Regions from separate parts of the Kosakonia beeri genome, predicted to be linked through region 2. Evidence: predicted binding sites of a transcription regulator. Region 2 holds the regulator's gene; each other region holds the start of a gene.

The links. Region 2 encodes Fur, which represses iron uptake genes when iron is present. Its sites were predicted from a motif close to ATAATAATGAGAACNACTATCAA; they were not measured.
Region 1: the regulator Fur is predicted to act here: its motif matches at 2,520-2,542, upstream of fepB (Fe2+-enterobactin ABC transporter substrate-binding protein).
Region 3: the regulator Fur is predicted to act here: its motif matches at 1,179-1,201, upstream of ACUY4S_RS18225 (TonB-dependent receptor domain-containing protein).
Region 4: the regulator Fur is predicted to act here: its motif matches at 3,669-3,691, upstream of ACUY4S_RS07140 (Nramp family divalent metal transporter).

What each region holds. Positions count from the first base shown of each region.
Region 1 covers NZ_CM135106.1:3,549,342-3,555,215, forward strand. Annotated here, with positions in the region: gene entE ((2,3-dihydroxybenzoyl)adenylate synthase EntE) at 1-1,307, opposite strand, end outside; gene entC (isochorismate synthase EntC) at 1,318-2,493, opposite strand; gene fepB (Fe2+-enterobactin ABC transporter substrate-binding protein) at 2,671-3,639, shown strand; gene entS (enterobactin transporter EntS) at 3,640-4,875, opposite strand; gene fepD (Fe(3+)-siderophore ABC transporter permease) at 4,988-5,874, shown strand, end outside.
Region 2 covers NZ_CM135106.1:3,408,415-3,414,288, reverse strand. Annotated here, with positions in the region: gene ACUY4S_RS16220 (beta-N-acetylhexosaminidase) at 1-1,515, shown strand, start outside; gene fur (ferric iron uptake transcriptional regulator) at 1,704-2,150, opposite strand; gene fldA (flavodoxin FldA) at 2,438-2,968, opposite strand; gene ybfE (LexA regulated protein) at 3,133-3,414, opposite strand; gene ybfF (esterase) at 3,546-4,319, opposite strand; gene seqA (replication initiation negative regulator SeqA) at 4,502-5,056, shown strand; gene pgm (phosphoglucomutase (alpha-D-glucose-1,6-bisphosphate-dependent)) at 5,081-5,874, shown strand, end outside.
Region 3 covers NZ_CM135106.1:3,844,498-3,850,371, reverse strand. Annotated here, with positions in the region: gene ACUY4S_RS18240 (con-10 family general stress protein) at 1-143, shown strand, start outside; gene ACUY4S_RS18235 (hypothetical protein) at 245-481, shown strand; gene ACUY4S_RS18230 (Rdx family protein) at 815-1,093, opposite strand; gene ACUY4S_RS18225 (TonB-dependent receptor domain-containing protein) at 1,318-3,684, shown strand; gene ACUY4S_RS18220 (hemin-degrading factor) at 3,794-4,846, shown strand; gene ACUY4S_RS18215 (heme/hemin ABC transporter substrate-binding protein) at 4,843-5,661, shown strand; gene ACUY4S_RS18210 (FecCD family ABC transporter permease) at 5,661-5,874, shown strand, end outside.
Region 4 covers NZ_CM135106.1:1,464,143-1,470,016, forward strand. Annotated here, with positions in the region: gene ACUY4S_RS07130 (sensor domain-containing phosphodiesterase) at 1-2,083, shown strand, start outside; gene ACUY4S_RS07135 (NupC/NupG family nucleoside CNT transporter) at 2,191-3,378, opposite strand; gene ACUY4S_RS07140 (Nramp family divalent metal transporter) at 3,731-4,969, shown strand; gene ypeC (DUF2502 domain-containing protein YpeC) at 5,014-5,340, opposite strand; gene mgrA (L-glyceraldehyde 3-phosphate reductase) at 5,463-5,874, opposite strand, start outside.

The sequences.
Region 1 (5,874 bases), 140 kb from region 2:
TTGATCTGATCTTTTTCACGCCCTTGCACGGTGATATAGCCTTCGTCATCGATGGCAATCAGATCGCCGGAGCAGTAAAAACCGTTTTCATCAAACGCGCTGGCGTTGTGTTCCGGGCTGTTGAAATAACCACGGAAGGTGTAAGGGCCGCGCGTCATCAGGCGGCCCACCTCACCACGCGGCAGCGGATTGCCGTTTTCATCCGCCACCCAGACTTCATCGTCCGGGCACATCGGGCGTCCCTGAGTCGCAATAATGCGCTCCAGCGGATCGTCCAGTCGGGTGTAGTTCACTAGCCCTTCCGCCATACCGAACACCTGTTGCAACTGGCAGCCGATTTCTGCCGGAATACGCGCAGCAAGGGTGGTCGACAACCGCGCGCCGCCCACCTGCAATAAACGTAACGATGCCAGTTGCGTGTTGCTCCCCCACTCCTGGATCGCCTGTAACCACAGGCTGACAGCAGGTGGCACCAGCGCTGTGACGGTGATGTGATGTTTTTCAATCAGCGGGAAACAGAGTGTGGCGCTCGGATCGGCGGCCAGTACCACGCAGCCTTGCGCAAGGAACACGCCCAGCGCGCCCGGTGAGCTCATCGGGTAGTTATGGGCTGCCGGCAGCGCGCACAGGTAGCGGGTTTGCGCCGTAAAACCACACACTTCGTTACTGCGCGCAATGCTGTAGTAGTAGTCATTATGGGTGCGTGGGATCAGTTTCGGCGTGCCGGTGCTGCCGCCGGAAAGCTGAAAGAACGCCACTTCATCGGCAGGTGTCGGCGTGGCAATAAAATTATCCGCCGGGCGAGCGATCGCCGCATTCAGCGCATGTTCGCCGTTGTCACCCCGCAGCAGCACCACACGTACCGCATTGTGCTGCGCCACAAAATCGGTTGTAAAATCATCGTTCGCGAACAGCGCATGCTCACGATCGGCAATCAGTAAGGCCGGTTTGAGCTGCGTGGCGTACGCATTCAGTTCACTGCGTTGATGGCTGAACAGCGCATTGACGGGCGCAACGCCTATTTTCAGCAGCGCAAAAAAGGTGATATAGAACTCGGCCACATTGCCGAGCTGCACCAGTGCGGTTTCCCCACGCTTCAGGCCCAGAGCCTGCAGGGAGCAGGCCAGATTGTCGGAGAGCTGATGTAACTGGCGATAACTGTACTCGCGCTCGCCGTCAATCACTGCAGTGACTTCGCTGTGCGCATGGCGAGTGAGAATGTCGGTTAACGGCACATCCTGCCAGTAACCTTTTTCACGGTAGCGGCGAGCGAACGCCTCCGGCCAGCGATTAAAGGGAAGGGTCATTATCTGCTCCTTACTGCAAACCAAACGCGTTTAACATGGTGGTCAGTTTGACGCCGGTTTCACGCCACTCCGATAACGGCGAAGAGGCAGGAACAATCCCGGCACCGGCAAACAGCCGGACATTTTTGTCATGAACACGGGCGCAGCGGATGGTCACCACCCACTCGCCGTTACCTTCGGCATCACACCAGCCGACAATCCCGCCAAACAGTTCCCGATCGAAAGGCTCCAGTTCAGCAATCAGTTTTTTCGCTACCTGGTGCGGAAAACCGCTCAGCGCAGGCGTCGGGTGCAGTAAACAAGCCAGCGTCAAGGCGTTTTCGCCCTCCAGCGCCTCGCCTTCTATCGGCGTTGCCAGGTGCCATAGCGTCGGCGTGGTCACTAACTGCGGCGAGTCCGGCAGGGTCAGCGACTGGCTGCGGGGCGTCAGCACCGCTTTCATCGCCTGCGTCACCAGATCGTGCTCGTGTCGATCTTTTTCCGAGGCGAGCAATTTATTCCCCGCTTCACGATCGAGCATGTCATCTGGCTGGCGACGTGCAGAGCCCGCGAGCGGCAGGGAGCTAAAGTGGCGATCTTCTTTACGCAGCAGCAACTCCGGGCTGGCACCCAGCAACGCGCCACCTTCAGGCAGCGGCACATGGAAGTTGAAACTGGCCGGGTTTTGCGCGATCAATCGCTCCAGCAAGACGCCGCTGTCGATATGCGCATCGGTGGTAATGTCGATCAGCCGGGAAAGCACCACTTTATCCACCTCGGGGGTGGCGGTTTTGGCCGCGCCGCGCGCCACCATCTCCATAAAAACATCCTGATCCGGGAGGTAAGTCTGTGCCTTCACGTTCGGCATCTCGCCTGCGTTGAAGTAGCGGGCAGAGCGCTGTTTCGCCGGGCGGGAAAATGCCTGCCAGGTGATCGGAATAAACAACGCAGAAGGTTGGGTGGTATCAAACGGGATCGCCCCCACCATCACCGGGCTGGCAATACCTTCAGCTTTGGCTTCGGCAAATGCCTGTGCCAGTTTTTTCTGGAAGCGACTGTCCTGGGCATCGCCGCCTGCGGCGGGCTCAGAGAAACGACGAAAACAGCCGGACGTGGTGAAACTACGGTACGGCGACATAAAGAAAAACTGATCCGCGGCCAGCGTCTGCACAGAGAGCTGGATCTCCTCAGCCAGGGACGTATCCATATCATCCTCCAACAACGATAAATGAACTAAGAATGATTATCATTTGTATTATTGCGCAGTAAGATAAAAAGTTATGCACGGCTCTGTCAACAGCAGAATATCTCTCTGAGTGACTGCCCCTTGCATCCTCCCCGCTCAACATTGAAAATGAGAAGCATTAACCTCAACAAAAACAGGATGCGTCTCGTGAAATTTCCCTTTTTGTGCCGTAAGCCCTTAACGTTTTTGGGCATTTTTCTTTTAGGACTATCCTCAGCAATGGCCGCTGACTGGCCCCGCCAGGTAAGCGACAGCCACGGCACACAGCAGATCGCGAGCAAACCGCTGCGCATTGTTTCCACCAGCGTTACCCTCACTGGCTCGCTGTTGGCGATAGATGCCCCGGTCATTGCCAGCGGTGCAACCACGCCCAATAACCGCTTTGCCGATAATCAGGGCTTCTTGCGCCAGTGGGGCGACGTGGCTAAACAGCGCCATGTTGCACGCCTGTATATCGGTGAACCGAATGCCGAAGCCGTCGCGGCGCAAATGCCCGACCTGATCCTGATTAGCGCGACCGGCGGCGATTCTGCACTGGCCCTCTACGATCAGCTCTCCACCATTGCGCCGACGCTGGTCATCAATTACGACGACAAGAGCTGGCAAGATTTGCTGACCCAGCTTGGCCTTATCACCGGCCAGGAAAAACAGGCCGCAGCGCGGATTGCACAATTCAATCACCAACTGGCCGATGTCAAAGCGCGCATTAAATTGCCACCGCAACCGGTAAGCGCGCTGGTTTATACACCAGCAGCGCACGGTGCCAACGTATGGACTGCAGAATCGGCGCAGGGCAAGTTGATGCAACAACTTGGCTTTGCGCTTGCCGGGTTGCCTGCCGGGCTGCAAACCAGCCAGAGTCAGGGCAAACGCCACGATATTGTGCAACTGGGCGGTGAAAACCTGGCGGCCGGGTTGAATGGCCAGTCACTGTTCCTGTTTGCCAGCGACCAGCAGGATGCCGATGCGCTGCTTGCCAACCCTTTACTGGCGCATTTATCCGCCGTACAGAACAAGCGCGTTTACGCCCTGGGCGCAGAAACTTTCCGCCTCGACTACTACAGCGCGACCCGCGTGTTACAGCGTCTCTCTGCGCTGTTTGATTAACTATGCTGCGGGCTGCGTCTGGCGAAAACGGCGCAGCTCGCTGAGCATTACCAAAAGCCCAAGCCCTACCACAGCCAGCACCATCCCGCTGATACTGGCGGAAGCCACTGGCGTCATCATCGATCCCATGGCCCCGAGCAGCGCCGCACCGATCGCGTCGCCAGTGACATTTTGCGCAGTCCACAAGCCATTGATGCGCCCGAGCATCGCCTCCGGGGTCTGGGTTTGTAACAGCGTGTATTGCAGAAGCGAACTCACCGCCGTCAGCCAGCCGCACAGCGCGAGGAATAGCACGCCCAGCGCCCAGTTCGGCATTTGACTGAATAAGCCAATGGCGATAAATGCCCCGACGGTCGTCGTCAGCATAATCACTCCGGGCCGCTCGCTGTGCGCCAGCTTACCGCTGGTCAGCGCGCCGATTGCCGCCCCTAATGGCAGCGCGGCATACAGCAGGCCAATTTCCGCTGCCGACATATGCCAGTTAATGGCCAGCGCCGGATAGAGCACCCTGACCGCACTGGCCATCGTCAACAGGCCGCCAATCAGCGCAATGCCGCCAATCAGTGGGTTACGCAGTAAGAATTGCAGCGCCGTCAGCAGCGATTTCAGCGGGTGCTCGCGCGGTTGCGGCGGCGGAGGCAGTGCGGGTAAGCTCAACAGCGGCAACAAGGTAATAAACGTTCCCACCGCCGCCAGACCGTAGTTCCATACCACGCCGCCAGAGGCCAGCAACAGTCCGCCGCACATGGGTGAAATCACCGATCCCAGCCGCACAGTCAACATTGTGATGGCCCCGGCCTGCATCAGATTTTCGCGGCCCACCAGCGCTGGCGTGGCCGCCAGCAAGGCTGTTACGCCAAGGGCGCCAAAAAAACCATCCCACAGGCCAAGAAGATAAATTGCAGCCAGCGAAGGTTCGGGCAGCAGCGCGTTCAGGCACAGGCCAATAAAACCCACGCCGCACGTAGAGCGTGCAAGTAAAATCAGCTTCTTACGTTCATACCGATCCGCCAGTACGCCGCCCAACATCAGGCCAATAAACATCGCCCCGCCGGTCAGCGTTACCGCCAGACCGACCTGCCAGCTTGAGTGGGTCATGGCCTGGATTTGCACCGGTACTGCCACGCCCAATAATCCCAGCGATAAAATCGAGATGAAACGCGCCAAAAACACCGCGCGGAATGCCGGATGCGTACGCAGCAGGCTGAGATTGAGTAACCAGGATTGTTGCTTCATTACAACGCCTTAAATACACACTTTTTATGTCCATTCGCAGGCTATGCATGGTAACATATCAAAACAAGATCGATAACGATAATTACTATCATTATCAAGTTTGGGACGTTTTATGTCGTTTTCTTCTTTCCCGGCGCGCCCCTTCACCCTCGCCGGGTTATTGATACTGCTTTTTGCCGCCGCTGCACTCAGCCTGTTCGTTGGCGCAAAACCCATGCCCGCCGCCGTGGTGATAGACGCCCTTACCGGCGTTTGCCAGAGCGCGGATTGCACCATTATTCAGGATGCCCGACTGCCGCGAACCCTGGCGGGGTTACTGGCTGGCAGCGCGCTGGGTCTTGCCGGCGCGCTCATGCAAACGCTGACCCGCAACCCGCTGGCCGACCCCGGGCTGCTGGGCGTTAATGCTGGCGCCAGTTTCGCGATTGTGCTCGGCGCGGCACTTCTCGGCGCGACCACCGCCACAGACCAGTTGCTGCTGGCCTTTTGCGGTGCGCTGGCGGCATCGTTACTGGTGGCCTTCACGGGCAGCCAGGGCGGCGGGCAACTCAGCCCGGTGCGCCTGACGCTGGCGGGCGTTGCGCTCGGCGCAGTGCTGGAAGGGCTCTCCAGCGGCATCTCGCTTCTTAATGCCGATGTCTACGATCAACTGCGTTTCTGGCAGGCAGGATCGCTGGATATTCGCACCCTGCAAACCCTGAAAATCGTGACGTTGCCGGTATTGCTGGCGGCAGCAACCGCACTGGCACTCTGCCGCTCACTGAACAGCCTGAGCCTCGGCAGCGATACCGCCACTGCGCTGGGCAGTAAAGTCGCGCGCACCCAGCTTCTCGGTCTGCTCACGATTACCGTCCTCTGCGGCAGCGCGACCGCGGTTGTAGGGCCGATTGCGTTTATCGGGCTGATGATGCCGCATATGGCGCGCTGGCTGGTGGGCGGCGATCACCGCTGGTCATTGCCGGTAACGCTGATTGCCACCCCTGCACTTTTGTTGTTCGC
Region 2 (5,874 bases):
CCAGGCCTGCCGGAATTAACGGACATTGGCAGTAAGCGTTGCCATGACCTGAGTGAGAAATCCTGCTTGTTGCCGCAGCTTGGATCCGGGCCCGACAGCAATAACACCGGCAGCGGTTTCTTTACCCGTGCGGATTACATCGACATTCTGAAGTATGCCAAAGCGCGGCAGATTGAGGTCATTCCGGAAATCGACATGCCAGCGCATGCACGTGCTGCAGTGATTGCCATGGAAGCGAGATACGATCGGTTGATGAAAGAGGGCAACGAGCAAGCCGCGAATCAGTTCCGCCTGCTGGATCCTACAGACACCTCCAACACCACGGGGGTGCAGTTCTACAACCGTACTGGCTATCTGAACCCTTGCCTCGACTCATCGCGTAACTTTGTGGATAAAGTTCTGGGTGAAATTCAGCAGATGCATAAAGAAGCCGGGCTGCCGCTGCAAACCTGGCACTTTGGGGGTGACGAAGCGAAAAATATTTACCTTGGCACCGGTTATACCGACAAGAAAGCTCCCGAAGCAGGCAAAGGCATCATCGACCAAAGCAACCAGGATAAGCCGTGGGCAAAATCGCAGGCATGCCAGGCGATGATCAAAGACGGCAAAGTGGCTGACGTGGAGCATCTCTCCAGCTACTTCGGGGTTGAAGTGAGCAAGCTGGTAAAAGCGCGCGGTATCGACACGATGCAGGCATGGCAGGATGGACTGAAAGATGCCAAAAATGCGTCGGCATTTGCCACCGATCATGTGAACGTTAACTTCTGGGATACGCTCTACTGGGGCGGGTTCGACTCGGTTAATGACTGGGCCAACAAGGGCTTCCGTGTCATTGTCTCCAACCCGGATTACGTCTATCTTGACTTCCCGTATGAAGTGAACCCGCAAGAGAGTGGCTATTACTGGGGCACGCGTTTCAGTGATGAGCGTAAGATCTTCAGCTTCGCGCCGGACAACATGCCACAAAACGCAGAAACCTCTGTTGATCGTGATGGTAATCCGTTTAGTGCGAAATCCGATAAGCCGTGGCCAGGCGCTTATGGCCTTTCTGCGCAGTTGTGGAGTGAGGTAGTACGTACCGACGCTCAGATGGAGTACATGATCTATCCACGACTGGTTTCTGTCGCCGAGCGCGCATGGCACCGTGCTGCATGGGAGCAGGACTACAAAGCAGGGCGCGAGTACAAAGGCGGTGAGACACACCTTGTCGATGTGAAAGCACTGGATAAAGACTGGATGCGTTTTGCTAATCTGTTAGGGCATCGTGAACTGGCAAAAATGGAGAAAGCGGGTGTGCATTACCGCCTGCCGGTACCTGGCGCGCGCGTCGTAGGTGGCGTGCTTGAAGCCAACACCAGTTTCCCTGGAATGGTGGTGGAATACTCTACCGACGGGGGTAAACAGTGGCTGCGTTATAACGATAAGGCACGTCCGCAGGTGAGCGGGGAAATACGCGTGCGTACCACCAGCCCGGACGGTAAGCGCACGAGCCGCGTGGATAGCATCAAAGCCTAGTTGAGGCTTATTATCCGGCCCGGCAGCGAAAGCATGTCGGGCTTTTTTATTCCCGCATAAACACGGTTCCCGGTGAAGGCCGCGTGTTACGTTTCGTTTTCCCGGTCGGGAAAGCGCAGTGTCATCCAGGGGCGTTTAACAGGCAAAAAAAAGCCAACCGTCAGGTTGGCTCAGAGTAAGAAGAACGATTATTTCGCGTCGTGCGCGTGTTCATCTTCGCGGCAGTCACCTTCGGCGCAGTGGCCATAAAGGTAGAGACTGTGATTCGTCAGACGAATGCCGTGTTTGGCGGCAATTTCGCGCTGGCGCGCTTCAATGGAATCGTCACTAAATTCAATCACTTTGCCGCAATCGAGGCAAATCAGGTGATCGTGGTGATGCTGTTGGGTCAGTTCAAAAACGGACTTACCGCCTTCGAAATTGTGACGGGTCACAATCCCGGCGTCATCGAACTGGTTTAACACACGGTAAACAGTGGCCAGGCCGATCTCTTCGCCCATGTCGATCAGTCGTTTGTATAAATCTTCCGCACTGACATGATGGTTATCCGGTTCCTGAAGCACTTCCAGGATTTTTAACCGAGGAAGCGTGACTTTCAGGCCGGCCTTCTTTAATGCGGTATTGTTGTCAGTCATGCGGAATCTGTCCTGTTGCTATACGATTCACTTCCTTAGCGGAAGTTATAGGAATGCACCTGGGATAATGCGTCTCATTATAGAACTGCCATGCCTAAATGAAAACTGCAAGCCCTCAAGTAAAGTAAGCTTTTAAAACGTGGTCTCGCCAACAAACTCCTTGCGGCGAGGCCACTTTAGCAGGGCTTATTGTACAGCGATGAAGGAAAAAGTTAAAAATTTGTAGCAATTATTTCCATCGCTTTTACCTATTAATACGGTGCAACCTACAGGTTGCACCATTATCATCAGGCGTTGATGATGTCGTCCAGGTGCAGCTCTTCAGAAACTTGTTTTACCCATTTTTCGACACGCTCTGCGGTCAGTTCTGGCTGCCTGTCTTCATCAATTGCCAGCCCGACGAAGTGATCGTCATCCACCAGGCCTTTAGAGGCTTCGAAATGGTAACCCGCCGTTGGCCAGTGACCGACGATAGTTGCGCCGCGTGGCTCGATAATGTCGCGAATGGTGCCCAGCGCATCGCAGAAGTATTCGGCATAATCTTCCTGGTCGCCGCAACCGAACAGGGCGACTAACTTGCCGTTGAAATCCACTTCTTCCAGCGTCGGGAAGAAATCATCCCAGTCGCACTGCGCTTCACCATAGTACCAGGTCGGAATGCCAAGCAGCAGAATGTCATAGCCTTCGAGATCTTCTTTGCTGCTCTTGGCAATGTCATGAACATCAGCAACGTCTTTACCAAGCTGTTTCTGAATCATTTTGGCGATATTTTCAGTGTTGCCAGTGTCGCTGCCGAAGAAAATGCCTGTAATTGCCATGAGTAAAATAACCTCTTGAAACTTAATGAGTATGGTGGTGGCGTTTAGCCCACAGATAAGGGCAATCATAGCAGAACAGGGAAGTGCGCGGAAACTGCTATCGCCACGGACTGCACTGTATGCCACATGAAAGTATGAATAAAGGTGATGATTCGGAGGATTCGTTATTCGCGCAAGGCCTGCAGCTGCGTAAGCAGCATCTCTTCGATAAGCTCGCTGCGGCTCATATTACGGGCGTCCGCCAGCTCATTGAGGGCGTCTACCGCCTCAACGTTCAGTTTCAATTCGACGCGTTTAAGCCCGCGAACTTTATCGCGTTTTAGCTGATTGCGTTTATTGATGCGCAACTGTTCATCACGCGCGAGCGGGTTAGTCTTCGGTCGTCCCGGGCGACGCTCATTCGCGAACAGATCTAGGGTCGTACGGTCCGTTTGTTCTTTAGCCATGGTTTAAGCATACTACGGGAAATACAAGCAATCGGGTCGTAGCCCGGGCTGAATAGCGCGCCATCATACATCAGCACAACGGGCACGCCAACGACCGGGCGCGTTCAAACGACCGGTCGCCGCCTTTTTAATCAGTTTGCCTTTTCAGCGAGATAACGACGGATTGCGCGCATAACCGCATCGGGTTTCTCTGCATGCACCCAGTGGCCCGCGCCTGCAATAACATGCGCCCGCGCCTGTGGGAATTGCGCCAGCAGCGCGTCGCGGTATGCTTCGGTCACATAAGGTGAGTTGCCGCCGCGAACAAACAGCGCGGGTTTCTCCCACGCCGGGACGTTTTCCCAACCGACAATCTGCGAATATTGATCCCACAGTACCGGTACGTTGAAGCGCCACTTCCCGTCGGCAAAGGATTTCAGCAGAAACTGAATCACACCTTCTTCGTTAATGACTTCACGCATTATCGCTGTGGCTTGCTGGCGTGTGGTGACGTGCGCCTCGCTGACGGCGTTAATGGCGGCAAAAATCTCATCATGACGGCGTACGTTATAATTAACGGGCGCAATATCAATTGCCACCAACTGGTCGATGCGTTCTGGCGCCAGCGCGGTGAGTGCCATTACCGCTTTGCCGCCCATAGAGTGACCAATGAAAGTGGCTTTCTCGATCTGATGAGCGTCGAGCGTATCTCGCAGATCCTGCGCCATCGCCGGGTAGTTCATCTCGTCTGAGCGGGGAGAAAGGCCGTGGTTGCGCATATCCACCTGCAATACGTCATGGTCCTGAACCAGGTCTCGGGCGAGTATGCCAAGGTTATCCAGGCTGCCAAACAGACCATGAACAAGGACAACAGGAGAATTGTTGTGCGGATGTTGTGCAGTTAGCGCGCGTGTATTCAATTTCATGGCAAAGTTCTTTTTTTCACTCAAGCGGGTTAGGTTATTATGTTGAACATTCTGCCGCCCTGCTGCAAGGTTCAGAAATCGTCTGAGTTTTGCCGCTACCCTGGTTTGACGCTATCCGCTGTTGAGATTTCACTTTATAATCCCAACACTTGTATTCAGATTAGATATCGCACTGGATTAAGATGAAAACGATCGAAGTTGATGATGAGCTCTACACGTATATTGCCAGCCACACAAAGCATATTGGTGAGAGTGCATCCGACATTTTACGGCGCATGTTGAAATTTTCCGCCGTTGCCCAGTCCCCATCGCAGTTACAGCCTGCGCCGGTAAAAGAGACGCGTACGGTCAGTACCGTTGAAGGGGTTAAACCGGCAAACACCGCCAAAGATAAAGTCCGCGCCGTGCGTGAGCTGCTGCTGTCTGATGAGTACGCCGAACAGAAAAAGGCGGTGAATCGTTTCCTGCTGGTGCTGTCTACACTCTACTTACTGGATGACAAGGGGTTTACGGAATCCACCGAGTCTCTGCATGGGCGCACCCGCGTATACTTTGCTGCGAATGAGCAGACTTTGCTTCAGAGCGGCAACCAGACCAAGCCGAAACAGGTGCCGAATACCCCTTATTGGGTCATAACCAACACCAATACGGGCCGTAAATGCAGCATGATCGAACATATCATGCAGTCAATGCAATTCCCGGCGGAATTGATTGAGAAAGTTTGCGGCACAATTTAATCCTTGCATTGAAAGGACCAGGCAATGGCTAACCACCCACGCGCGGGGCAACCTGCACAACAGGGCGATTTGATTAACGTCGCTCAACTTACGGCGCAGTACTATGTGCTGAAACCTGAAATTGGTAATTCAGAACATGCGGTGAAATTCGGCACGTCCGGTCACCGTGGCAGCGCAGGTCGCCACAGCTTTAACGAACCGCATATTCTGGCCATCGCGCAGGCGATTGCTGAAGAGCGCGCGAAAAATGGTATTACCGGGCCGTGCTATGTGGGTAAAGATACTCACGCACTGTCTGAACCTGCTTTTATCTCCGTGCTCGAAGTGCTGACAGCCAACGGTGTAGATGTTGTGGTGCAGGAAAACAACGGCTTTACCCCGACGCCTGCCATTTCCAATGCTATCCTGGTACATAACAAAAACGGCGGCGCGCAGGCGGACGGCATTGTCATTACCCCGTCCCACAACCCGCCGGAAGATGGTGGCATCAAATACAACCCGCCAAATGGCGGTCCGGCTGATACCAATGTCACCAAAGTGGTGGAAGATCGTGCCAATGCCTTGCTGGCTGATGGTTTGAAAGGCGTCAAACGCATTTCACTGGATGCCGCGCTGGTGTCTGGTCATGTGACCGAAAAAGATCTGGTGCAGCCGTTTATCGAAGGGCTGGCAGATATCGTCGATATGGCCGCTATCCAGAAAGCCGGTCTGAAACTCGGCGTCGATCCGCTCGGTGGTTCCGGTATTGAGTACTGGAAACGCATTGCAGAGCATTACAAGCTGGATCTGACTCTGGTAAACGACCAGGTTGATCAGAC
Region 3 (5,874 bases), 440 kb from region 2:
TCGCAGAAGATCGTGAAAAAGCATCCGAAGCAGGACGCAAAGGCGGCCAGAACAGTGGCGGCAACTTTAAAAATGACCCTGAGCGTGCATCCGAAGCCGGTAAAAAAGGCGGACAGAACAGCCACAGCGGCGGCAAAAAATAACCGCTGCGCTTTGCAGTTATATGACTTTATTAAGACAATAAATTTTCGCTGTCTTAATAACAGGCGAGCCGGAGACGGCTCGTTTTAAATGGCATGTTATCATGTCGACTGAGGAACTCATGAGACAAAAAAATGAAAATAATAATGATGACGATGATACGGAAATAGTAGAAATTACCAATTTTATTATCACTGAAGCATCATGTAGCGTAAAACATACCCGAATAATTATTGATACATCTGAAGACGTTAATTTACCTCTCGCCCCTTATCAAAAACGCCTGATTCACAGCATGGCAATTCGTAACATCACCCCCGACGATGCAAAACAGAAATAACGTTCATTATTTTTTGGTCGTTGCTCCGTTTATTTTATCGCAACCACGTTCACACAGACGTTAAAAAAATTCCCGAATAAACAGCAAAATAGTGTTTTCAGCGCTGTTTTTTTCGCCTGCCGCCTGGCTTTTTTTCTTTCCGCTTATCTATAGTCAGAACATGAGTGGCGAGAGGGAGGGTACCGTGCTGAAAAGTGAAAAAGATGATCCACACCATGCGCCGGAGTCGGGTGAAAAACAGCCGCAACCGGTGAAGAAGTAACAAAAAGGTCGCTGCGGCGACCTTTTTGTTGTGGCAAAACAGGCATGATGGTTTGCCCTGCTACTGCCTGTTTACGCTTTTTCTACATGTCCCAGCGGCTTCTCCGGGAAACAGTAATCACGTACCCGGCGTTTAAGTTCGGCGGCATCCGGAAAACCACCATCCCGCTTGCGGTCCCAGATCACCTCACCCTCAATATCAATCACAAATATCCCGCCTGTGCCCGGCACGAGCGTGACAGCACCCAGATCGGTGCTAAAGGTATGCAGCAACTCCTGCGCCATCCAGCTGGCGCGCAGCATCCAGTTGCATTGTGAGCAGTAATGCAGAGTAATGGCGGGTTTGGTCATTTTTTTCACCGTCGGCGTGCCTGTCAGAGTCTTTATTGTAAGCAAAGTGCGTCGGGAATATGAAGTTGCTATGAATTTGTTGCAAGTGATAATTATTATCATTACTATCTGGCCGATAACGATGAGGATTGGCCTTCAGTGTCTGGTGCGGACACGGCACAATCCCGCGCCTGACTGGAAGTAAGCGGTGAGCCTGATACTAATAACTCATAGGCTTGCAAAATATGTCTCAATCGCAACTTTCCCGGCCTCGCTTTAGCAAAAGCATGCTGGTGACTTCATTACTCGCAGCGCTGTATCACACCTCCGCCTGTGCGGCAGAGGCAGGTTCAACCACCGTCACAACCAGCCTTCAGGATAATGCTGAAGAGATGGTCGTCACCGCGCCCGCACCGGTATTAAAGGCGGGCAGCCACCACGCTGTCAGCGCCCAGGATTTGCAAAACAAAGGCGCCAAAGACTTCGGCTCTGTTATGCGGTACGAACCGTTGATCAGCGCGACCGGCTCCAGCGGCGGTTCTGGTAACGGCAAAAGCGGTTTCGATCGGGGGGGTTACACCGGCTATAACATTCGCGGGCTGGAAAGCAACCGTGTCGGGATTGACGTTGACGGCATTCCACAGCCAGACGCCACTGGCCGCAGTTATGTCAGTCGTTCTGGCCTGAACACGTTTGGCATTGGCCGCGACTATATCGATCCTTACATGTACGGGGCTGTCGACATTCAGTCCGGCGCCACCGCAACAGATAACGCCAATACCTCGATTGGCGGTAACGTCTCGTTTAAACCGAAATCCGCCGATGATTTTCTGCATCAGGGTAAGGATAGTTATTTTGGCTACCAGAGCGATTACGACTCCGCCGATCGCAGCTGGCATAATGGCGTGACGGGCGCAGCAGGGGACGATACCCTGCGGGGAATTTTTGTCTACAGCCGCCGCGATGGTCAGCAGACCCGCAACAACAGCGGCACCCACGACGCCTACCCGGCCAACTGGCACTCCGACGCGATGCTGGCGTCCGGCATCTGGCAGCCTAATGAGGCGCACAAACTGAGCGCTACGCTGGACTATTACCACAAAACCAACCACACCCATTACGACAGTTGGGACAGCAGCGGTAATGCGATTCTGGGCGAGGCACAGCAGACCAGCCAGACCCGCCGCTGGGGCGTGAGCCTGAAAGATGACTGGACGCCGATGAACGACTGGCTGGACAGCCTGTCCACCAGGCTCTTCTATCAGCATACAGAAGCACATGACCGCACCTGGATGCCGGACAGCACCACTGCCACAATGGAGACGGTTTACTCCAACTATGACACCGACACCTGGGGCATGCAGACGGCACTGGCAAAAAGCCTTGGCCGCCACGATCTGAGTGCCGGTTTCAATGCCAGCACCAGCAAAACCCAGCGCCCGTTTAACCAGTCACCTGTACCCAGTACTTTCAGTGTGATCATGCAGCCCGAAGCCGACAGCAGCAGCTATACGCTGGGCGGTTTTGTCCAGGATCAGATCAATTTCGACGCTGACGGTCACGCTTTTGCCATCATTCCCGGCGCGCGCGTCGTTTACCAGTCAACCAGGCCGGATAACCTCTCCAGCCTGACGACCAACAGCAGCGTGCTGACGGAGTCCTCGGTGTCGACATTGTACGGTAAAAACAGCGATACCCAGCTTCTGCCGTCGTTAACGTTCCAGTATGACATCACGCCGCGCCTGATGACGTACCTGCAATATAAACGTGGCGCAGAGTTCCCGAATGCCAGCCAGCTGTATGGCTCATGGAACCTGGGCTCCAGCTATGCGGGACGCGGGCAGTATGCATTGATCGGCAACACCGATTTGAAAACCGAAACCAGTAACAATGTTGAATGGGGCATGAAAGGCGACGTTGCCGCGGGCGTGACACTGCGTACCGCGCTGTTCTACAACAGCTATAAAAACTTCATTGCTTATACCCGATACACCCGTTCGGCTAACCCCGACAAATTCACCCACGTTCCGTCGAACATCTACACCACTTACCAGGCGGAAAACCGCGATAAAGCCTTTATTTATGGCGGGGAGATCAGCGCGAAATTTAACATTGGTCGCTGGGTCGACGAGCTGAACGGACTGAGCGCCACGCTGGCATATGGCTATACCCAGGGCAAGTCTAAATCGAGTTATTCCGGCGACAAATACGTTGATCTCGACAGCGTCGCGCCAATGAAAGCGATCGTGGGCGTCGGCTGGGATGATCCGGCAAAACGTTACGGCACCGCGCTGACCGCCACCTTTGTTAAAGGCAAACGCGCCACCGCGACCAATCGCCAGTCTTATCTCAATACTGGCGGCGCCCTCGGTAACAGCAACACGGAATATATGCGGGTGCCGGGCTACGGTGTGCTGGACTGGAGTGCCTACTGGCAGGTGGCGAAACACGTCAAAATTAACGGCGGCGTCTATAACATCACCGACCGCAAATACTGGGATTATCTGAACAGCCGGACGCAGGAAACGTCCACTAACCAGAATGCCTATGACCAGGCGCTGGCGGTGATGCCGGGCCGGACATGGCAACTGGGTGTGAACGTCGATTTCTAAGGCGACATGCGCTTTCGTTCGGCCCGTCACCGGCCGAATGCGGCGCGGTTAAATTCATTCTTTCTCCCCGGTATCGCTGCCGGGGAAGACACCGTTAAAGGAAATAAACATGCTTGCATCGTCAAAAAATGTCGCCGAAATCTGGCATCAATACCAGACCATCAAAACGCAGCAACCAGCGAAATATGCCCGCGATATCGCCAGTGAGATGGGGTTGAGCGAAGCGGAACTGACCCATGCCCGTCTTGGACATGATGCGATACGCCTGACAAGCGACATGGCGGGGATTATCGCGGCGCTGGAGTCTGTGGGTGAGATCAAAAGCCTCTGTCGCAATGACTGGGCGGTTCATGAACAAATCGGTCGTTTTACTCATCAACACCTTGGTGAACATGCCGGACTGGTACTCAACCCACGGGCGCTCGACTTACGTCTTTTTATGCAGCAGTGGGCCAGTGCCTTTTACCTGCGCGAACAGAGCCCGCGCGGTGAACGCCAGAGCATTCAATTTTTTGACCATCAGGGTGACGCGCTGCTGAAGGTTTACACCACCGCGAACACCGATAGCGCTGCATGGGAGGCGCTGATTGCTCGCTTTCGCAATGCGTCGGATCTGCCGCTCACACTGCTGGCAGCCCCCGTGCAACAGCACGCACCGTCTGCCGATGCCCGCGAGGTCGATCAGGCATGGCGCGCCATGACCGATGTACACCAGTTCTTTGGCTTGTTAAAGACCTTCCGCCTTTCGCGCCAGCAGGCATTTCGCCTGGTGGGCGACGACCTGGCCTGTCTCGTCAGTAATGACGCGTTGCCGCGCTTGCTGGACACCGTCCTGCAAGACGGCAACGAAATCATGATCTTCGTCGGCAACCGCGGCTGCGTGCAGATCTTTACCGGCGTGATAGAGACGCTGAAGCCGATGCAGGGTTGGATCAACATCTTCAATCAACAGTTCACTCTGCACCTGCGCCAGGCGGCGATCCATGAAAGCTGGATCACGCGCAAACCTACCGCCGATGGCTATGTCACCAGCCTGGAGTTATTTGCCGCGGACGGCAGCCAAATCGCCCAACTGTACGGTCAACGCAGTGAAGGTGATGCGGAGCAACAACAGTGGCGGATGCAAACAGACGCGCTGGCCAACAAAGGAAAAGCCGCATGAGAAAATTTCTGATACTGCTGGCTCTGCTACCGCTGGTGGCCAGCGCAGCGGCAGAGAAAATTGTTGCCCTTGGCGGCGATGTTACCGAAATCGTCTATGGACTGGGTGCACAAGCGCAACTGGTCGGGCGGGACAGCACCAGCACCTGGCCTGCCGCCGTGAAAACCTTGCCCGATGTGGGCTACCTTCGGCAAATGAACGCGGAAGGTATTCTCTCACTGCGCCCAACGGTGGTACTGGCAAGCGCGCAGGCGCAGCCGTCACGGGTGTTGCAAAACATCCAGCAAAACCATGTCCGGGTGGTGTCGGTACCGGGCGGTTACACGCTGGCAGACATCGACAAGAAAGTGGCGGTGATTGCCGGGGCCATTGGGCAGCAGGAAGCGGGCGAAGCGCTGCGTAAAAAGCTGGCGGCGGAGATCGCCGCGTTGCCGACAACGCCCATCAATAAACGGGTGCTGTTTATTCTCAGCCACGGCGGTATGGGCACCCTGGTGGCCGGGCAGCAGACCGCAGCCGATGGCGCTATTCGCGCGGCGGGCTTACACAATGCCATGCAGGGCTTTGATCACTATCGTGCTATGTCCCAGGAAGGGGTGATTGCCAGTCAGCCGCATCTGGTGGTGATCTCTGCCGACGGTTTGCGCAGTATGGGGGGGGAAGAAAACCTGTGGCGGTTGCCTGGGCTGGCGGAAACGCCCGCCGGGCGTAACAAGCAACGGCTGGTGATCGATGATATGGCGCTACTTGGCTTCAGCCTGCGCACGCCGCAGGCGCTACTGGAATTACGCCGTAACGCGGAGCAACACCCCTGATGAGCCGTGGCGTATACCGTGCTTTGTGGGGGCTGCTCTTGCTGTTGTTAGGGCTGATATTGTTGGCGACCACGCAAGGGGCGATGCGGCTGCCGTTTGCCAGCCTGTGGACGGCCGGACATGAAGGATTGCGGCAGATTTGGCTGACCATTCGCCTGCCGCGCGTCCTGCTGGGTGTGCTGGTGGGCGCTGCGCTGGCGCTCTCCGGGTGTG
Region 4 (5,874 bases), 1.9 Mb from region 2:
TAATGGCAGTGATATATACCTGGCATGGTTGCCGTTAAGCGTAATGCTGGCGATCATTCTGCTATTTGGCCGCCACGGCATATTTCCCGTTGTTATTGGCTTTGCGCTGATAAACGATATATTTTTACATTTAGCCTTTACTGAAGCGGCAGTGCTGTTATTTTGCCAGGTTTTCTCGGTGCTGGTGACTTGTGCGGTTGTGCGCTGGCGCCTTGGTGCGCGTTGGCGTCATGGCATGCCCAACAGGGATATGGGGGTACGCATTTTATGGATGGGGTTTATTGCGCCCGTCGGCATGAAATGTTGTATGTATATTGCGGGCGCATGGTTTAATTATCCGGTTAATTTATCAGGCTTTTTTAATTCAACGTCGGCTATTTACTCCATTATTGATATCCAGAGTCTGATTTCCGCAGTACTGATATTTACAATGATTTTCTATTATCCACTGCGGATGATGATTAACCCCCGGTTTGGTCGCGCATTCTGGCTCCGTAGTATTAAGCCATGGTTAACAAAAGAGAAGCGTGGCTTTATGCTTTCCTGGTTCGCGATATTAATTACTACGGTTATTATTCTTTGCCTGCCTTATAAATCTGATTATTTAGCCGGTTATCTTGTGCCGGTTATTTTTATTCTTTTCACCTTTGCTATCAGTCGTATCAGTCATCCGCTGATTATGTTGAGCTGGGGTGGCGCAGCGTTTGTTTTGATGCTGTACAACAACAACTTTCTGCACGGCGTACGAACCGACTATTCGCTGGCATTTGTGTTATCGGTGTTGATTTGCTTCACCATTTCGATGCTCTACATGATGCAGATCTATAACCGAAGTGAATGGCTTAAACAGCGCTGGCAGTCGCAGGCAATGACCGATCCGTTGACCGGTCTGCCCAATCTTCGGGCGCTGGAAAAAGCGCTGGAGTTGCAGCCTTCCAGCACACTTTGCTGCCTGTATTTGAAAAACGTGGAACTTCTGAGCCAGCATTATGGCTTGATGATGCGTGTGCATGTGAAACGCAGCGTGACCCGGGAACTGCAGCCGCTATTGCTGGGCGGTGAACAATTGTTTCAACTGCCCGGTAACGAATTATTGTTGAAACTGAATGGGCCTGAAATCTCTGCACGCTTGCAGCATATGATGCATTACCTGAACAGTCGCCGTATCTACTGGAACACCGTTGCGCTGGATATTGAGTTTGGTGTTTCCTGGGGCGTACAGCATGAAGGAGAAAAAGATCTGCACCATACACTGGGGCAGTTAAGCTGGCTTTCAGAACAGGCCTGCGCCGTGCACCAGGTACTGGCGCTGACGAACAGCTTGCAGGAAGTGACTGACCATACCACCGACCGTGTGTTGTTATTGAATAAAGTAAAACGCGCGCTGGATGACAACGGCATCGTGCTGTATGGCCAGCCGATAGTCAATGCGCAGGGGCAGGGATATCAGGAGATCCTCACACGTTTGCGCTGTAATGGCGAGCTGCTTACACCAGACCAGTTTATTCCGGTGATTGCTCAGTTTAATTTGAGTAGCCGCTTTGATATGCAGGTCGTCGAACGTTTATTGCAGTGGATGCAGGCACACCCGGACAAACACGGTTGCGCGCGCTTTTCCGTCAACCTGATGCCGCTAACATTGATGCAGCATGATTTTGTCGCCCACATGCTCTCGCTGTTTACGCGCTATGCCGTGCCGCCGCAGGCGGTGATTATTGAAATCACAGAGGAGCAGGCGTTATCGCACTCTGAAGTGAGCGCGCATAACATACAGCAGTTGCGGCAGGCGGGTTTTAAGATTGCTATCGATGATTTTGGGACCGGTTACGCCAATTTTGAACGTCTGAAGCGGTTACAGGCCGATATCATTAAAATTGATGGGGCTTTTGTGCGGGACATTCTGCAAAATGCGCAGGACGCAATGATTGTGAAAGCGATATGCGAGCTGGCAAAGGGGCAGTCGCTGACGGTTGTGGCCGAGTATGTCGAAAATGAAGCACAGCGTGCGCTGTTGCTGCAATCCGGCGTTGATTATTTGCAGGGCTACTTAGTCGGCAAACCACAGCCGCTTGCGCAGGCATAAAAAAACCGGGATTATCCCGGTTTTTTATTGCCATCCCATCACCCCTCCTGGGGAGGTGGTGATGGATTATTCAGACCGAATGCACATGGCGCTATTCGGTCATCACATCAGATAACCAGTGCCGCAATAGCGGCAGACAACACACTCACCAGCGTGGAGCCATATACCAGTTTCAGACCGAAGCGGGACACCACGTTACCTTGCTCTTCGTTCAGGCCCTTGATCGCACCAGCGATAATGCCGATGGAGGAGAAGTTAGCGAAGGAGACCAAGAACACCGACAGGATACCTTCTGCGCGCGGCGAGAGAGTCGCAGAAATTTTCTGCAGATCCATCATCGCCACGAATTCGTTCGATACCAGTTTGGTGGCCATAATGCTCGCCACTTGCAGCGCTTCGTGAGTCGGTACGCCCAGTACCCAGGCAATCGGATAGAAGATATAGCCCAGAATGCCCTGGAAGGAGATACCCAGAACCGCTGCAAACAGCGCGTTCAGACCCGAAATCAGCGCGATAAAACCAATCAGCATTGCTGCAACGATAATCGCAACCTTGAAACCCGCCAGAATGTATTCACCCAGCATTTCAAAGAAGCTCTGACCTTCATGCAGTTTTGCCATCTGCAGGTTTTCTTCGCTCTCTTCCACGCGGTAGGGGTTGATCAGCGACAGCACAATAAAAGTACTGAACATGTTCAGCACCAGCGCCGCAACGACGTATTTCGGCTGGAGCATGGTCATGTAGGCACCCACGATGGACATTGACACGGTGGACATGGCTGTCGCCGCCATGGTGTACATGCGGTTGCGTGACATTTTGCCGAGAATATCTTTATAGGCGATGAAGTTCTCAGACTGACCAAGGATCAGCGAACTTACGGCGTTAAAGGATTCCAGTTTGCCCATTCCGTTCACTTTAGACAGCACCGTCCCGATGGCGCGAATAATGATTGGCAGCACGCGAATATGCTGAAGAATACCGATCAGTGCAGAGATAAACACAATCGGGCAGAGCACTTTCAGGAAGAAGAACGCCAGGCCTTCATCATTCATTTTACCGAATACGAAGTTCGTGCCTTCGTTGGCAAAGCCGAGCAGTTTTTCAAACATCTCGGAGAAGCCTTTTACGAAGCCGAGGCCAATATCCGAGTTCAGGAAGAACCAGGCCAGCAGAACTTCAATAACCAGCAATTGAATAACAAAGCGGATGCGGATTTTCTTGCGATCGCTGCTTACGAGCAAGGCAAGCAGCGCCACAACAGCAAGCGCCAGGACAAAGTGCAGAACGCGGGACATATTTGCTCCAAATATGAGACGGGTAGAAATTTCGTGCACATTCTATGTAACAAGCCAAAAGAAAACGAGATCAAACACACACTATATTAATGACCTGTGACCAGACTCAAAATTAGTGATCCAACATACATTTCTGTTATGTTAAGTAAAGGAGTGAAAAGTTGCATCGCATGCTAAACTCTTAACATAACGCTGCGGCAGATGCTGTTGTCGCCGTCACCATCCTGAACATTCAGCCCTTCTATTGTTTCTGGCTATCAGAGAAATCAAGCAAACCCATTTAAATGCTCTTGATAATCATTCTCATTTTGGTAGCATCAAACATAGCAAAGGCTATATTTAAGGGCGAAAAATGAACAGTAGTCGCGTTGAGAATAGCAATGGGCGTGCAGCGCGCAAACTCAGGTTCGCGTTAATGGGACCGGCGTTCATTGCGGCGATTGGCTATATCGATCCCGGTAACTTTGCCACCAACATTCAGGCGGGGGCGAGTTTCGGCTACCAGCTGCTATGGGTTGTGGTCTGGGCAAACCTGATGGCGATGCTGATCCAGTTGCTGTCAGCCAAGCTCGGCATTGCCACCGGCAAAAACCTCGCAGAGCAGATCCGTGACCACTATCCACGCCCACTGGTCTGGTTCTATTGGGTGCAGGCGGAAATCATCGCCATGGCCACCGATCTTGCCGAATTCATTGGTGCGGCCATCGGCTTCAAAATGATCCTTGGCGTCTCGCTGTTACAAGGAGCCGTGCTTACCGGTATCGCCACGTTCCTGATTTTAATGTTGCAACGGCGCGGGCAAAAACCGCTGGAGAAGGTGATTGGCGGGCTGCTGCTGTTTGTTGCTGCGGCGTATATTGTTGAACTGGTGTTCTCGCAGCCAAAACTGGCGGCGCTGGCGAAAGGGATTGTCATCCCTAACCTGCCGGGTACAGAAGCGGTGTTTCTTGCCGCTGGCGTGTTGGGCGCGACCATTATGCCGCACGTAATTTACCTGCACTCCTCGCTGACGCAGCACATGCATCAGGGGACACAGCGCGAGCGTTATTCCGCCACCAAATGGGATGTTGGCATCGCCATGACCATTGCCGGTTTTGTGAACCTTGCGATGATGGCGACTGCCGCCGCCGCGTTTCACTTCAACGGCCATACCGGTATTGCCGATCTTGACCAGGCCTACCTGACGCTGGAGCCGCTACTCAGCCATGCGGCGGCGACCACTTTTGGTTTGAGTCTGGTGGCAGCAGGGCTGTCTTCGACGGTGGTCGGTACGCTGGCCGGGCAGGTAGTGATGCAAGGGTTTGTGCGTTTCCATATTCCGCTCTGGGTACGCCGTACCATTACTATGATGCCGTCGTTTATTGTTATCTGGCTGGGGCTGGATCCAACGCAGATTCTGGTGATGAGCCAGGTGCTGCTGAGCTTTGGTATTGCGCTGGCTCTGGTGCCGTTGCTGGTGTTCACCAGCGACCGCAAGCTGATGGGCGAGCTGGTTAACAGCGTGCTGGTTAAGCGGACCGGTTGGGTAATTGTGGCGCTGGTCGTATGCCTGAATGGCTGGTTATTAATTGGAACTATTGCCGGGATTTAAAACGGGAACAGTAAAAAGGAGCGCATGCGCTCCTTTTTTTATTCTCAGTGGTGACGCCAGTGCCCGCGGCCTGGTCCACGGTGGTCGTCACGGTCGCGCCAGCCTTCGCGATAGCCGCGCTCATAGGCGTCGCGTTTATCCCAGCCGCGATGCCAGCCGCGATCGTGTTTATACCAGCGGTTGCCGCGCCATTCGTAATTGCGACCCCAGTAATCGCGGTCGCGCCAGCGTCCGCCGTCCCAGTAGTTACCGTAATTATCGCGATCGCCAATTTGTAATTTTACAGACGGCAACAGGGTGATTTCGCCAGCATTCGCGACCAGCGGCGCGGCAGCCATTAACACGGCTGCCAGAATCAGTGACCTGAACATACTCTTCTCCTTCACGATCGGGGCCGAAACGGCCTGTTACAACAATATTACGGGGCGGTAATATCCCGTATTAGTGGCGCAACTCCGAAATCATGAATGGGAGCACTTTTTGCTAAAATGGTCTACCTTACGCCGCTAAGCACCGCGTCGATCTCTTCACACTCTGCGGCGCTGAAGTGGCGGTTCGCCAGCATGCCAACAGCATCGTCCAGTTGGCTGGTCTTGCTGGCCCCAATCAGCACAGAGGTCACTTTGTCGCCACGCAGCACCCATGCCAGCGCCATCTGCGATAACTTCTGTCCCCGCCGTTCTGCAATCGCATTGAGTGCGCGCACGGTCGCCAGTTTCTCTTCTGTGATCTGCTCCGGATTGAGGAAACGGCTGCCGCTGGCGGCGCGAGAATCCGCCGGGATGCCCTGCAAGTAGCGGTCTGTTAACTGCCCGCCCGCGAGCGGTGAGAAGGCGATGCTGCCCACGCCTTTTTCCTGTAGCAGATCCAATAAATCCTCTTCCACCCACCGTTCAAACATCGAA